DNA from 2 places in the Hydrogenoanaerobacterium sp. genome. Region 1 is predicted to be linked to the other one. Evidence: predicted binding sites of a transcription regulator. Region 1 holds the regulator's gene; the other holds the start of a gene.
What was found. The regulator Rex, encoded in region 1, represses fermentation and respiration genes when NADH is low (regulators of the CRP and FNR family bind a similar motif). The targets are predictions, from matches to a motif close to ATTGTTAANNNNTTAACAAT.

Region 2: RTV33_RS03215 (flavocytochrome c) is a predicted target of Rex. The motif match lies at 3,392-3,411, and genes of this name have one in related genera.

What each region holds. Positions count from the first base shown of each region.
Region 1 is NZ_DALZQO010000008.1:72,686-80,429, forward strand. It holds gene RTV33_RS06795 (ECF transporter S component) at 61-684, opposite strand; gene RTV33_RS06800 (extracellular solute-binding protein) at 1,179-2,243, shown strand; gene RTV33_RS06805 (PHP domain-containing protein) at 2,401-3,144, shown strand; gene RTV33_RS06810 (permease) at 3,538-4,632, shown strand; gene RTV33_RS06815 (isocitrate/isopropylmalate family dehydrogenase) at 4,750-5,910, shown strand; gene RTV33_RS06820 (redox-sensing transcriptional repressor Rex) at 5,934-6,593, shown strand; gene RTV33_RS06825 (helix-turn-helix transcriptional regulator) at 6,630-6,890, opposite strand; gene RTV33_RS06830 (hypothetical protein) at 6,991-7,131, shown strand; gene RTV33_RS06835 (hypothetical protein) at 7,230-7,640, opposite strand; gene RTV33_RS06840 (glucose-6-phosphate isomerase) at 7,704-7,744, opposite strand, start outside.
Region 2 is NZ_DALZQO010000003.1:52,767-60,510, forward strand. It holds gene RTV33_RS03195 (FCD domain-containing protein) at 1-536, shown strand, start outside; gene RTV33_RS03200 (alpha/beta hydrolase family protein) at 598-1,386, opposite strand; gene RTV33_RS03205 (DMT family transporter) at 1,630-2,505, opposite strand; gene RTV33_RS03210 (GNAT family N-acetyltransferase) at 2,537-3,022, opposite strand; gene RTV33_RS03215 (flavocytochrome c) at 3,457-5,265, shown strand; gene RTV33_RS03220 (TetR/AcrR family transcriptional regulator) at 5,384-5,986, shown strand; gene RTV33_RS03225 (MurR/RpiR family transcriptional regulator) at 6,266-7,147, opposite strand; gene RTV33_RS03230 (ABC transporter substrate-binding protein) at 7,458-7,744, shown strand, end outside.

The DNA.
Region 1 (7,744 bases):
CAACATGTAAAATAAGCATAAAAAGGAGATGGCAAAAGCCATCTCCTTTTTATGCTTATTTTATGCAGTTTTAGATCTCCATAGTTTTTGGTAGATACCCGCTTTGATAAGCGCCGTTCGAAACAGCGGAGCGAGAATGACTGCGGTTACCACCGCAAACACCGCGTTGATGCTCGAGGTAATCAGCTTAGTGGAACAGGTGATAAGCGCTGTCTCAAATCCATTCCCCGAAAGCCACAGCTGCAAATCCAATCCGTTTGCTTTGAGCAGCAGCTCGATCATGGTTTTGCCGAGGTGCAGTACCATATAGGTGAGCGAGCCCGCAACCGCCGCAATGATGTTCCATTTTGTGCTCTTCGCCTCCCTGCCATGTGAATGAGCAATTTTGCCGCACACAAAAGCCATCAAAAAGAAGAAGACCAACGTAAACGGGGCACTATCCACAAACATTGGGTTGGTCAGGTCAAAAAGTGCTGAGCCAATTCCGGCAGCCAAGCCGCCGCGAACACCGCCAAACAACAGCCCTGCCAGCAAGCAAAACAGGTTTCCGGTTTTCAACATGGTAGGCCCTGCAGGGGTGGGAATCGGCCCAATTTTTAAAAACATTGTTGCAACAAAGCATACCGCAGCCATCATGCCTATGGCTGCAAGATCATAGGTGGAAAGTTTTTTGCTATTCTGCATCGTAGATGCCCCCTCAAGTATTATGTAGCCTTATTTTAGCGCGAGGACAAAGGTAGATGCAAAACACTGCAGCTTTTTATATTTTTATTGAAAATTGTATATGTTACCTAATTTTAAATGCACCATAAAAGAGCAACCCGTATTATATGCACAATCAGCTAAGCGATATGGTAATTATCTCAGGGGGAAATAAAAAAACCTTACCAAGAACCTGTTTTATGTAAGTGCAAATTTGGGCATATCGTAGAAAAATACTGCTGTATCGTTATCAACGCAAAAGCAAACAAAAATAGAGTTGGGTAAGGTAATTTTAGTTTATATGTACTACTGCAGTGTGCGATTGTGACGCAGAGAGAAAAGATATGTAAAAATCTTTTCTTAAATGTGGCAATATATGTGGTTTTTTATCCCCTAATATGTTAAAATAACTGGTGTTTTAAGGTAAAAAGCATCATTATTATTACGAATATATTTGGAAACGGGGAGCTTTTAACGTGAAAAAACTGTTGTGTGCTGTTTTGACGGCGCTGGTTCTGCTGGGGCTTGCAGGCTGCGGAAAAGAAAAGAAAGAGGAAGTTCCGGCGATTGTACCCGAAAAGGCACCGGTAAACAACGTACTCACCATCTATTCACCGCTGCCGCAGGAGTTGCTCGATGCAGCAATCGAAGGCTTTGAGGCACAAACCGGTGTTGAGACCGAAGTAATTTGCGACAGTGCCCAAGTGCTGATTCAAAGGCTGAACGCAGAGAAAAATGCACCCAAGGCCGATGTTCTGTTTGGCGCGGGGGCAGAAGTGGTAGCACAGTACAAAACACTGTTTACCACCTACGAAACGGCTGAAAGCTACACACTTGACCATACATTTTTGAGTAAGGACAACCTGTTTACCCCGCTTACCCCTATGCCGATTGTACTGATGTACAGCAAAGAGCAGACAACCAAAGCCCCCGAGGGTTGGGCAACGCTGATAAACAGCAGCTACAATGGTTGGGTTGCATTTGCAAACCCACAAGAATCGGGAACCTCGTATACAACCTTGTGTGTTATGGCACAGTTGAAGGAGCTAGGTGACGATTACGTTGAAAAGTTTGCCGTGAACCTGGACGGTAAAATGCAGGGTGGCATTTCAGATGTTTATTCCAAGGTTGCCGCGGGCGAGTTTGCAGTAGGCGTTACGTTGGAGGGCAGCGTGCAGAAATACCTCGATGCGGGTTACGAAAACACGGTGGGCATTGCATACCCCGCAGAGGGCACAACCGCCGCATTGGAAGTAAGTGCAATTGTTGCAAATGCCACACATGAGGAACTGGCGCAAAAGTTTGTGGATTATGTCAGCGGTGAGGAGTTTCAAAAAATACTGGTAGAGCAGTTTCAGCTGCGCACCGTGCGCACCGACCTTGCCGATCCGGAGGGTTTAACCGCGAAAAAAGACATCAAATTTGTAGATTACAATGTGGCACAGGCAGTGAACAACAGGGCTGACCTGATCCAAAAGTTTACCACTGCGGCGAAGAAAGCGACCGACGCCAACGCGGCAGACAAGACTGCCAAAAAGTAACGGGAAGATCAGAGTATAAAAACGCTCTGATCTTTCTTTTGCTGTTCGCAAATTTGTGCTATAATATAGGTTAAAGCATTTATTGGGCTGTGCTCAAACGGCTGGCTGCAAAATGCATATAATTTTTCGGCGGGTATTTCCCGTAGAGGGTGAAACAATGAAATATTTTGATCTTCATACCCATACCGTAATGTCGGACGGTGATTGTACTCCGCAGCAGCTGCTTGATACGGCGAACAGCAAAGGTTATGGGTTGGGCATCTCCGATCATCTTTTTTGCTGCAAGCTACTGACGCTGCGCGATGTGGAGCATTACCTGAACGAGCTTGACCGCTATGATGTATTGCATGGTGTGGAAGCAAACCTCGGTGAAAACTTTACACTGCCGCATAAACTGGATGAACGCGTGGACTACGTGATTGCAAGCGTACATTCGGTGCAAGACTTAAATGGAGAAAGCCTGCAGCTTGGCCCCTACTTCTGCGACCGTGCGGGTGACGAAGGTGCACTGCCCTACACCCGTACTTTTACGCAGGATGAAGCAAAATACTATCTGGAGCAGATTTTACGTATTTATGAGTTTGATTTTAAGAACCAGCGTGTGGATATTTTGGGGCACTGCACGGTACACCCGTTTTACGACGCCCTGTTGGGGCAGCAGCACCTCTCCGACTGGCAAGATGAAACCGTTGCACTCTGCAAAAAATATGACGTTGCAATGGAAATCAGCGGACTGTGGCACTGCCCCGACGAAGAGCTCATTCGAAAGGCACATTTGGCAGGCGTCAAATTTTCGCTGGGCAGCGACTGCCACCAGCCGAAGCATACCTGTAACCTCGACTATGCCCTGAATATGCTGCACAAACTTGGGGTTGCTGAAGACCGGCTTTTTACAGCCTAGCCATAACCTAAAAACAAACTAACACATGTGTATCATGCGCCCGCGCGGGTACAGGACTATAAGGCTTTGTATGCACAAACAACGCGCGGAATGTGCACTACTGTTGTGGCACGCGGGGGATTCATAAGGGGGAACGTGTCAGAAAGCCCCTGCCTTTTTGCCTCAACGTTCCCCCTTATGCGTGCTTTCTTGTGAAACTTCTTTGCACGGGCAAAGAATGTTTCCCGTCGCGCGGGGACGGAACCCCGCAGGCATATGCTTAAAGTAAACTGACCTAAAAGAAAGAATCTAAAACCTTGAAACCCATAAATTGGGTAGATAAAACAACTTAAACGACCTACGGCGGCATCGCCGTAACATAAAAACAAACAATATGGGCAGGTGTCTGCGTTCGTGGCAGAATCATACTGCAACGGTACATCCCTGCCCGAGGAGCCAGTGGCGGCATCGCCGCAAGAAGGAATAACTTTTATGAAGCTTGGATTAACCTTTTTACATCAGCATGAATCCGCATTGGACGGTATGCTGGAAACATTATTTGAATCGATGGGTCTGTCCCATCAATGGACGGAATTTTTGCTGCATTTTATTACGGATATCGTCAACTTGTTTTTGATTTTATTTGTGGTAATGTTCGCGGTATCGCTGCTGCAAACCTATATTCCGTTCGATCGCCTGAAAAAGAAGCTGTCGGCGCTGGGCAGTGTGTGGGGCTATCTTCTCGCACTGGCACTGGGTGTGGCTTCGCCGTTTTGCAGTTGCACCATCATCCCTGTGGTGATGGGCCTGATTTCGGTGGGCGTACCGGTGCAGGTTGCGCTGTGCTACCTCACATCTGCGGCTTTACTCAACGGCGGTGCGGTGGTTACACTGTTTTCCACCATGGGTGCTCAGTTCGGTGGAATATATGTGGCGGTATCGGTGCTGATTGCTGTACTCACCTCAATTCTGATACGTCCTTTTGCAGGTAGAGAGAATATCATCAGCTATGATATGGGGCATCATCACGGTGACCACTGCCATGACGACCATTGCCATGACGAGCACTGCAATAACCACAGCGAATGCAGCCATCACGAGCCGAAATCGCGCGTGGGCTACTGCGTGGATAATGTATGGCATGTTCTGCGCCAGACATGGCTGTATATGATACTGAGCGTTGCACTTTCGAGTGCGGTGATCAGCTTTGTGCCGATAGAAACACTCAATACCGTGATCGGGCAGCAAAATGTGCTTTCGCCGCTGCTTGCAGGGCTGATCGGTGCACCGATCCATGCCGATGTATTTTCGATTTTACCACTGTTGCAACTGTTGCGTCCGATTAATTTTTCGGCAACCATGGCGTTTGCTTTGGGTGCTATGGCAATCTCGATTCCCGAGGTGGTATTGCTTAGCCGCGTGTTTAAGGCGAAAACCATTGCAGCATATGCAGTGCTTCTTGTAGCTTTGTCCGTGGCGGCAGGCTACGTTACCTTGTTGGTGCTATAATCTATTGCATAATAGCCCTTTTTCGCATATTTTTCTCGTTGACAACGATTTAACAATGGTTTATTATAAGAGCTAACTATAGAATTACGATTACGAATATAGAACAGGGGTGCCAATATGGAACAAAAAGTACAGGCTGCTGCGGCTCATTTTGCCGCATTGGTTGAGGCGCAGCTTGCGCGTGTAGAGCGCATGAAAACAGTAAAAGACTTTGTGGATTATTTAAAACTGGATAAAATTATAATTGGTGTTTGCGGTGGCGACGGCATTGGCCCTGTCATTACCCATGAGGCAGAGCGTGTGCTGCGTTATCTGCTGGCGGATGAGATAAAAGCGGGCAAGGTGGAGTTTCGCGAGATTGACGGGCTCACCATTGAGAACCGCGTCGCATGCATGAAGGCGATTCCCGACGATGTGCTGGCGGAGCTGAAGGAGTGCCATGTTATACTCAAAGGCCCAACAACCACACCGCGTGCGGGCGACCCGTGGCCCAACATTGAGAGTGCCAACGTTGCAATGCGAAAAGAGCTTGACCTGTTTGCAAACGTACGCCCCGTAAAAGTACCCTCTGAGGGCATTGACTGGACTTTCTTCCGCGAGAACACTGAGGGTGCTTATACACTCGGTTCCTGCGGCATTAACGTAGATGATGAACTGGCGTTCGACTTTACCGTCACCACCACCGAGGGAACGGAAAGAATCGCCCGCCTTGCTTACGATTACGCCAAGAAAAATGGCAAAAACCGTGTTTCCATTGTTACCAAGGCAAACGTTATAAAAACAACCGACGGCAAGTTCTTAAAGCTTTGCCAGAACATTGCAAAAGAGTATCCCGACATCGCAACCGATGACTGGTACATCGATATTATGACGGCGAAGCTGATTGACCAAAAGCGCAGAAAAGATTTTCAGGTTATGGTGCTGCCCAATCTCTACGGCGATATCATTACCGATGAAGCGGCAGAGATGCAGGGCGGTGTAGGTACCGCAGGCAGTGCCAACCTTGGCAAACGTTATGCGATGTTTGAGGCAATTCATGGCTCAGCACCCAGAATGATGGATGAAGGCAGAGGCTGCTATGCAGACCCTTGCTCGATGCTGCGCGCGGCTGTTATGCTGCTTTCGCACATTGGCCACCAGACCGAGGCGAACAAGCTGGAGCGTGCACTTGACATCTGCATGTACGAAGAGAAAAAACTTACCATTACAGGACGCGACACCGGCGCTACCTGTGAAGATTTTGGCAACTATGTTATGAGGACGATTGAATCTCTGTAAATTTGTTGGAAAAGGTGAATGCAATGAACAAACAGGTATCTATCTCTGTTATCAGACGACTGCCGAGATATTACCGCTTTCTTGGTGAACTTTTGAAAAACGGAATACATAGAATCTCCTCGCGTGAGCTCTCCTCTCGTATGGGGCTTACCGCGTCACAGATCAGGCAGGATTTAAACTGCTTTGGCGGGTTTGGTCAACAGGGCTATGGCTACAATGTCGAGGCATTGTATGGCGAAATTGCCCATATTCTCGGGCTAGATCAGAACTATAAAACCATTCTTATCGGTGTAGGTAACCTCGGCCGTGCGGTTGCCAACCATATGACGTTTGACGGTAGGGGCTACAGTCTGATTGGGTTGTTTGACAGCAACGAAAAAATTGTGGGCGAGGTTGTGCGTAACATTACCGTTATGGATATGAACCAGATGGAAGATTTTTGCATCAAAAACAAGCCCGATGTTGCAATTTTGTGTACCCCGCGTGAAGCGACACAGCGCATTGCCGACAAGCTCGTGGAGCTTGGTGTGCGTGGCTTCTGGAACTATTCGCATTACGATATTAACATGAAGCACCCACATGTTGCGGTAGAAAACGTTCACCTCGGTGATAGTCTGATGACCCTGTGCTACAAGGTAAAGGACATCGATTACAAAGACACCGCTGACAATGCGGAAAATTAAGTGCAAAAGGCTGCGATCGATTGATCGCAGCCTTTTTTATAAACCAGAGGTACAATCTGTAAGTGCTTCGAGGGATACCTTCAGTACTGCTGCAAGTGCTATCAACTCAATATCTGTGACAAAACGCTCACCGCTTTCAATTCTTTGAATTGCGTTTTTATCAATATCAAGCCCTTGCCTTTGCAATTGATCTGCAAGCATTCGCTGTGAAACTTTAGGATTTAAACTTTTTCGTATCTTGGCTATATTCTTGCCGCAGATATTATTTCTGCCATCAGTAGCTCTGTTTTTATACATACAACACCAACTTTGACACTTAGTTATTGTCATTTAAACTATTGTATGATAAAATGGAGCAAAATATGACATCTGCTGAATGTCAAAAGGAGAGGATAAAGTGCCGGACTACGAAAAAATGTACCATGTACTGTTTAACAAGGTGACCAATGCGATCGAACAGCTGCAAACGGCGCAGCAAATTACCGAGGAAATTTGTATTGCTACAGATGAGCAGACAGACAAAAAAGAGGATGGCTAAGCCATCCTCTTTTTATTTTTTACTATTACCGCCCGAAGCAAAAAGCTTTATGCGAGTAAGCACTCTGCCCAGGCTGTGCTGCCGGGCGGATGCCCGAATCAGACGATATATTTTTTAACACTTTCGGGAAGCTCAGATGCATCGCAGGAAACGGTAAAGATGATAGTAGCCTTGCTTACTTCAACAAGGGCATTCAGGCTTTCGATAAATGCAGCAAACTCGTTGAAATCTTTGCCGCCAATTTTCAGCGTTCCATCTACAAAGATTTCGGAAATATCGTAGTTGCCTGCAAAAATACCTGCGAGGAAGCCGTAAAAAGCACTGTAGTTCTCAACCTTGTAATCTTCAATATCAATCAATCTTACCGCATGGTCAATATTATAGGTCATTTTAAGCCCTTTTTCGACGCATACAATGTTGCCGGTTGTTGTTTTAACAGCTGCGTTGATCTGATTGATGAGTGTTTTGGTTTTACCGGAGCCTTTGTTTCCCACAATGAGCTTAATCATGTTTTATTCCTCCCAGTTTTTGGTGTATTTTGGTATCACCCTACGGCGATTTTTGTGTACTTCTTATTTGAGTTTTGCTTCCAACTCCGCCTTCATATCTTCAT
Region 2 (7,744 bases), on a different contig from region 1:
CACTTTCTGTTTTGCGAAAGGTGCAGGGTTCTGGTACTTATGTTGAGGAGTTTGAGAATGCTACGCTGTTGGGGCTGCCGTATTTTGCAACAACAAGGCGGACAATGATTACCATACTTGAGTTTCGTCGTATGTTTGATTCCTACAATGCCGAGCTATTTATCAGCAAATATACCGATGAAGATCTAAAACTTCTGGAACAAAATTATGAAGAGATGAAGAAATCGGTTCATGATCGAAAGAAGTTTCGGTATTGCGACAATGAGTTTCATCAGATCATTGCAAAAGGTACGCGAAATGCGATTATTGCTCAGATATCCAATCTGTTTACGGGGCTTTTAACCGAGCATCAGACGGTGCTGTACCACAATGTTGGCCCTGAACATGCCATCCAATATCATGGAATGATATTAGACTGCATACGAGACAAAAACGCGGAGCTTGCTGCCATCTACTCCCGCATGCACATCGAAAATTCGCTTCAAAAGCTGTTGGAGAAGACCGATGAAGATTTTGTTTCGGAATACGAAGTATAATGAACCAATTCATAAGAAAGAGCGGATGCTAATGCATCCGCTCTTTCGCATTTTATAAGGCCTACAGCCATTGAATGAACTGGCCGATGCACTTATCCCAATAGGCCCAATCATGTAAGCCGTCGCCATCGCAGAAGGTAGTGTCGCTGCCGGCTTCTTTTAGCTTTTCGTAAAGGGCAACATTCATGTCGTGGTTCGCAACGTCCTGAATACCGCAGAAAATATAGCTTCTTGGTTTATGCTCTGCGTGGGTGAGGCCACCCGCAAGCTTATAAAGGTCATGGTTTGTGCCCGGAATTTTATCGGTTCCATCAAAAATAAGATCATAGCGGAAGAAATCAAAGCCCATTGCTTTCATACGTCCTTCCAGCACAGGGGGGTTCACAGCGCCCGAAAGGCAGCCGAATGCCCCATACTGCTCCGGCTTTGAGAGTGCACACTTAGATGCCCCATAGCCACCCATAGAGGGTCCTGCAATGAAATTATCCTCGCGCTTTGAAGAAAGATGGAAAGTTGCCTGCACAAAGTGGGGCAGCTCCTCGGTAATAAAGTCGAAGTAATCGTGCCCGCTGACCGCGTTGGTATAAAAACCGTTTTGGCCAGATGGCATTACAACAGCGATGCCCTTTTCCTCAGCGTATCGCTCAATGTTGGTGTGGCGCAGCCACGAGGAATAATCATCCAAGGCGCCATGGAGAAGATAAAGCGTTTTGTGCTTTTTGCCCTCGGGGTAAATTTCGCTGTAAGAAGCATGCAGGCAGTCGTTGTCGGGCATACTCGGTATCAAGACGTTTAAGGTCACATGGTTTTTCAGTGCTTTGGAAAAGAAATTGCACTGGCAAAGAATCATTTATAATTGCCCCCTTCTGATTACATATAGAACTAGTATAACCTTTTTGCAGGTGGCATAAAAAGGACACATGTCTTTTTTCCTTAATCAAAATATGGAACTGGAAGCGGAATATAAGTTTCGGAGGAATAATTGTTAGAAATGGGCAAAATAGATGAGATTCACTCCATACAGTTGGAAAAGCAAACCCTCTCACACGATATCGTGCAAGAAGGCTTTTGGTAACAGCATCCTAGAAAATGCTCATTTTACAGCTCGATCTGCGTTGAACAACTGATTAAAGGCAGTTCCTCCCAAAATCAATAATCCACCCACAATTTGCAGCGCAGATAGCCTTTCATGCAAAAAAATCGCAGAAAAAATCAGTGCAGAGGATGGATCGATATAGCTCATAACAGAGATGGTCTGCCCCGGCAGCTCCTGCATGGACGAGAAATATAAGTAACAGGCAATGCCGGTATGCAAGATACCCACAACAACAACCAGTAGGAGATCATTTCCGGCAGGTATATGCAGTATGCTACCGGTTGTAACAATAACATATACCGCCATAACGAATGACGATATCAACAGTTGTATAAACGTGCTTTCTAAGCCGGATAGGCCTTTTATAAATTTGTTGACTATCATCAGCGTGGCATACAACAGTGCAGCAGTAAGACCATAGATCACTCCAAGTGAGGAATCGGCTCCGTTAACGCTTGTACCATTGATAATCATCATGCCAATAATAGCCGCTGCTATACCAACTGCTTTGCTGCAGGTTATTTTCTCCTTAAAGAGGATGGATGAGAGCAAAAACACCACAATTGGTGCACTATAATACAACAATGTTGCCGCGCTCACCGTAGCATGACGATAGGCTTCAAACAAAAAAGCCCAACCGCCCCCCAAAACAGTTCCGGCAACCATTAATTGAGGCAGATTTTTTCGAATGCCCTTTCTATCAATCGGTTGTTTCCTCAGTAAAAGCACCGTTGCGAGAAAAATGCTGCCTATAATTGTGCGCCATAAAACAATGACGGTACTTGGCAGAGTAATGTTTTTTACAAAAATCCCTATGCTTCCGAATATCAGCATTGCAATGGTCAGCTTTAGTTCCGGACTTTTTTTCATCATATCCCGTATATCCTATCTGTCAGTTTAGCACTTAGCCTTGTGAATTTTGATATGCAATACGCGGTGTACCGTCCTCCACATAAACCGTTCCGCACTGCTTAAACCCTGTTTTAGCAAAAACTTTTTGCATTGGTATATTGTCTTTGTGGGTATCGGCACGAACATTGCCAAAATTATGAACACACCAATTCATGCAAAAGGTGGCAACCCCATGTCCGCTTGTTGCCGCCAAGCGGTGAACCGTCACATACGGTTTATCGTTCAGCCACGAGCCATCATAGATTTTTTCGTAGGTGGGCTCTCTATCATTCAGCAGGCAAAATGCTCCAACAATCTCGCCTGCATCTATGCAGATGTAACTGATGCTTTTTTCAATGTCATCAATAATCAAATCGCGTGAAGGATGGCCGTTTTGCCATTGAGTTGGATTCCCATGTTCCCTCATAAACTGGCGCGCTTTTGTGTAAAGCTCCATCAAGGTTTCTAAATCTTTCAATTTTGCCTTTTGAATCTCCACTGTATACTCCTCCCGATTGTGCTTTATAAATTTGATGCGCAAACGTTTCAATTTATTATATCATAACCCGGTCTTAAAACACAGTTTTGCACTTGCGCATAGCGCAAGTTTGCGTGCTAAGGCACGCAAAGACCGTTTCCGATGTAATAAAACATATTTGCCAAACGGCAAGTACCGCGCTGCGCGCGGCATTCAGCCAAAGGCTGAATGTTGTTTTATTATATCATAAAAAGCGTAGCATTTGCGAGGGCTTACTCTTCAGCTTTAATCCTGCAGGGTTAGATATAAAAGAGGAAAGGAAATTAGTAACAGCTTTTTATTAGAAAATTTTAATGATTTGTTAATTTCATGTTGACAAAAAGCAAAAACATTGTTATTATTTTATCGAACACATTATAGAACGATGTTCTAATTGTTTGGAAAGAGGAGACACAATGAAAAAGTTATTAAATCGAGCACTATGTGTATTGCTGTCTGTTGCTATGGTTTTTACTGTAACGGCATGCACAGGCAAAGGTGCCTCATCATCGCAAGCAGAAGCAGGCAAGTTTAAAGCTGGTACCTACACAGCGGCGGCCAAAGGAATGGGCGGCGATGTTGCGGTTGAAGTTGTTCTGACCGCAGATAAAATTGAAAGCATAAAGGTAACCTCTCACAAAGAAACACCGGGAATCGGTGACCTGCCCATTGAACAGATTCCTAACAAAATTGTTGAAATTCAGGGGCTTGGCGTAGATACCGTAGCAGGAGCAACTATAACGAGCTCGGCAATTATAGCTGCGGTGACAGACTGCTTAAAACAGGCAGGTGCTGACACAGAAGCGCTTAAAGCGATAAAGGGTGATGCTGCTCAAAAAGCAGAAGATGTAACCCTTGATGCCGACGTTGTTGTTATTGGTGCAGGCGGTGCAGGCCTTGCAGCAGCCGTTACAGCACATCAGGCAGGAAGCTCGGTAATCGTTATTGAAAAAATGCCAAAGGTTGGCGGAAACACCATACTGGCCGGCGGTGCACTCAACGCTGTTGATGAGGGAAGCGAAACAGCAATTGCCAATGACGACTCGGTTGAAAAACACTATACCCAAACCTTTGAGGGCGGCGATAAACAGGGTGACCCTGAGCTGGTTCGCACACTTGTAACAAATGCTTGGGCTGGAGTAGAATGGCTAAAAGGCATGGGCATGGAGTTTAAACCCGGTACATTTACAGTTCTGGGCGGTATGTGGCCAAGGGCACACAAACCCGTTGATCCTGTGGGAACAGGCTTCTTCAACACTTATACTAAGTACATCGATGCCAATGATAATATCGAAGTGATGCTTAATACAAAGGCTACCGAGCTTATTGTAAAAGACGGTAGAGTAAGCGGTGTAATTGCAGAAGGCGAAACCGGAAATAAGGTTACACTCAATGCAAAAAATGGTGTTGTAATGGCAACAGGCGGCTTTGCCGGAAATGTTGAAATGCGCCAGAAGTACAATACAAAATGGGCTACGCTTGATGACTCCGTTAAATCTACAAACCATGCAGGCGCAACAGGCGACGGTATTATACTGGCTGAAGCTGTAGATGCGCAGCTGGTTCAGATGGAAAACATTCAACTGCTGCCGATGGGAGACCCTGAGACAGGCAGCCTGAGCGGAAACATTGAGATGGGTGTTGAAAACAGAATCTTTGTAAACGACGAAGGAAAACGATTTGTTGATGAGGGCGCACGCCGTGATGTAATGACGGCCGCACTGTTTGAACAGACGAACAATCATATGTGGATTGTATTGGACAGCCATGACTACCCCACAGGCGACGAGAAGAACAACTTTAACGAATCGGTAAATGAGCTTATTGCTGCAGGCCGCGCATTTAAGGGTGAAACCCTGGAAGAGCTTGCAGGAAAAATAGGTGTTGACCCGGCTAACCTTACTGCAGCCGTAGAGGACTTTAACAAGCATGTAGATAGTAAGGAAAAGGATTCGTTTGGCAGAACACTTTACAAAGATAAGATTGATAAAGGGCCTTTCTATGCAGCACCGCGTATTCCCACTGTTCACCACACAATGGGTGGTGTAAAAATTAATAAGGATGCACAGGTTATTGACAAGAACGAAAAGGTGATTCCCGGTTTGTATGCAGCCGGAGAGGTAACCGGAGGAATTCACGGTACAAACCGTTTGGGCGGTAATGCGCTTACCGATATTCTTGTTTTTGGCAGAATCGCGGGTGCATCGGCTGCACAGGCTAAGTAATTTTTAAAGTATAGTTTTTATAGATTTAACGTCCGACAAAATATTCGGGCGTTAAATCTTTTTTTAGCAATATGTGGTATAATTGCCTAAAAGGCAAATTTGACAGGAGGTGCTGAAGGTGAGGGAAAGCCCAAAAAAGAGCCAAAAAAGACAGGAGCTGATTCAGACCATCATAGAGGTTGTCAACAGGTTTGGCTATGAGAATTTGACAATTCGTGATATCTGCAGAGAAGCGAGCATATCAATCGGCACCTTTTATCATTATTTTGATGAAAAGTCTGATGTAGTTCGTATACTGTTTAAAGGCATCGATGATTATTTTGAAGACAGTGTTCAGCCTACGTTTGGCAACGATGAACTGGAGAACATTCTGACCTTTGTATCGGAGTATGCTCTGTACTGTCACAAGAGCGGCGTTGCCATTACCAGGGAAATTAGCACGGCCCCGCTGATTAATACAAGCCGCAACTATCTCTCTAGCCAGCGGCGCAAGCTTTCCATTATCATTGAAGGCGTTGTTACACGCGGTCAGCAAAAAAATCAGATAACCCGTGAGCTTTCTGTTGCACAAATAGCTCAAATGGTTTTAGTTGGTATGCGCGGCTATGCTGCCGACTGGGCAAAGAATGAAGGCTCTTATGATATTGTAGAAGCGGTTAAAAGCCATTTTATCGTTTTTAATAAGGGCATAAAGCCGTTAGATGATTATATTACGGATTAACCAATACAACAAAACAATGATGTGACCGCAAAGTATTCAGCCGTACTAGAATAACAAACGCACAAAAAGCCCTCTTGCATATATTGCAAGAGGGCTTTTTAAACCCGGTTGCATCAAGCAACCGGGTATTTTTACGTTGTTCGTCACGTTTTAGGATGAACTTTGCGCAGATGGTTTGGATGAGAGGCAACGCACAAAAGCAAGGTGCTCGAGCCAAAGCCGTACCGGTAATCAGTGCTGCTTCCCCTAAATTAGCGCATAAAAAGCTAAGGGAATCAATTAAAGAAGCTTTTTGGCGGTGGCATCCGCCGTAATTTCAATGTTGCGGTAGCACATTTCGTGGTTGGTGCGGCAAAACTCATTGAACAAAACGTCAATAATGAGTAGCTGCGCCACCTTTGCCGCCACAGAACCCACCTGCAACGGGCCCTCATTGGAGCCACAGAGCAGAATGACGTCCGCAAAGGCAGCAGCAGGGGATTTTTCGAATTTTGTGACAAGGATTACCTTGAAGCCATTACGGTTGGCAAGACGCATTACATCCACAATCTCACGGGTAGCGCCGGAGTAGGAGAAAAAGAGGATCGCATCGTCCTCGGTGAGCAGGGAGGAAGCCATCGTCTGCATGTGGGAATCTTCAACATAAAAAAAGTTGGGGGAAGCGGTGATGAACCGTCCCCATGCCTCCATAGCCATAATAAGCGACGCGCCCTGCCCAAAGCAGTAGACGCGCTTTGAATGGCTTAAAATCTGCACCGCTTTGGTTATGGAGGTTTCGTCCAAAAGCTTAAGAGTCTGCTCCAGTGCGCTTACCTGTGTACTGTAAAGCTTTTCGCACATCTGCTCAAAGGTATCCTGAGAGTCCACCTTGCCATAATTGGTAACAGAGCCGGAAGCATTGACCGAAGCGGTGCTGGAATTTTCTTCTTTAAAAATAAACTTTGCCAGCGCAAGTTTGAATTCGTTATAGCCGCCAAAGCCTAACGTCTTGCAAAAACGGAAGATCGTCGCCTCTGCAACACCGCATTGCTCTGAAAGTGCAGTAATGGAAAGCTGGATAACCTCGACCTTATTACTGAAAAGATAATTTGCAATTTTTTTTTCAGATTTAGTCAAGGAATTGTATTTTTTGTTTAAAATTTCGAAAATGTCTTCTCCCAAGAAAATCACTTCCTCTTAATAGAATAGATGATATAAAACCGAGCAGATGCATTAGCACTCCTATAAAACCGCATTAATATAAGAGATTTTAGCATAAGAAGCAGCTGTATAACCTATATTAAAACACTTTTGCGAAAAGTACAATAGTTTTTAAGATAAAAAAGGTGAAACTGGAAATATGCACAATGAATGAAACTAATTTTTATTTGATGCATTAATTGAAAAATATTTTTAAAATGATATACTGGAGTTAATACAGCGATTCAGGCGTACCGAGGTCTATAAAAACAAATTAACAGGAGGATTCAGAATGAAAAAGCTTTTATGCGCAGTTTTGGCATTGGTTATGATTCTGTCGCTTACAACAGCCTGCTCCGGAGGCAACACACCCAGTAGCTCACCGGCAGCTCCACACGCTTCCGGCGGTGAGGCAAAACCTGCCGACCCCGCAAACGGTGTAGGCCCTACCAATGAGAATCCGCTTTCTGATGTAAGAATCCGTCAGGCAATTGCATATGCAATTGATATGGATGCGATTGCAACCGGTTTGTATGAGGGCGCAGCGATTCCTGCAGATTCACTGATGCCGAACGGTGA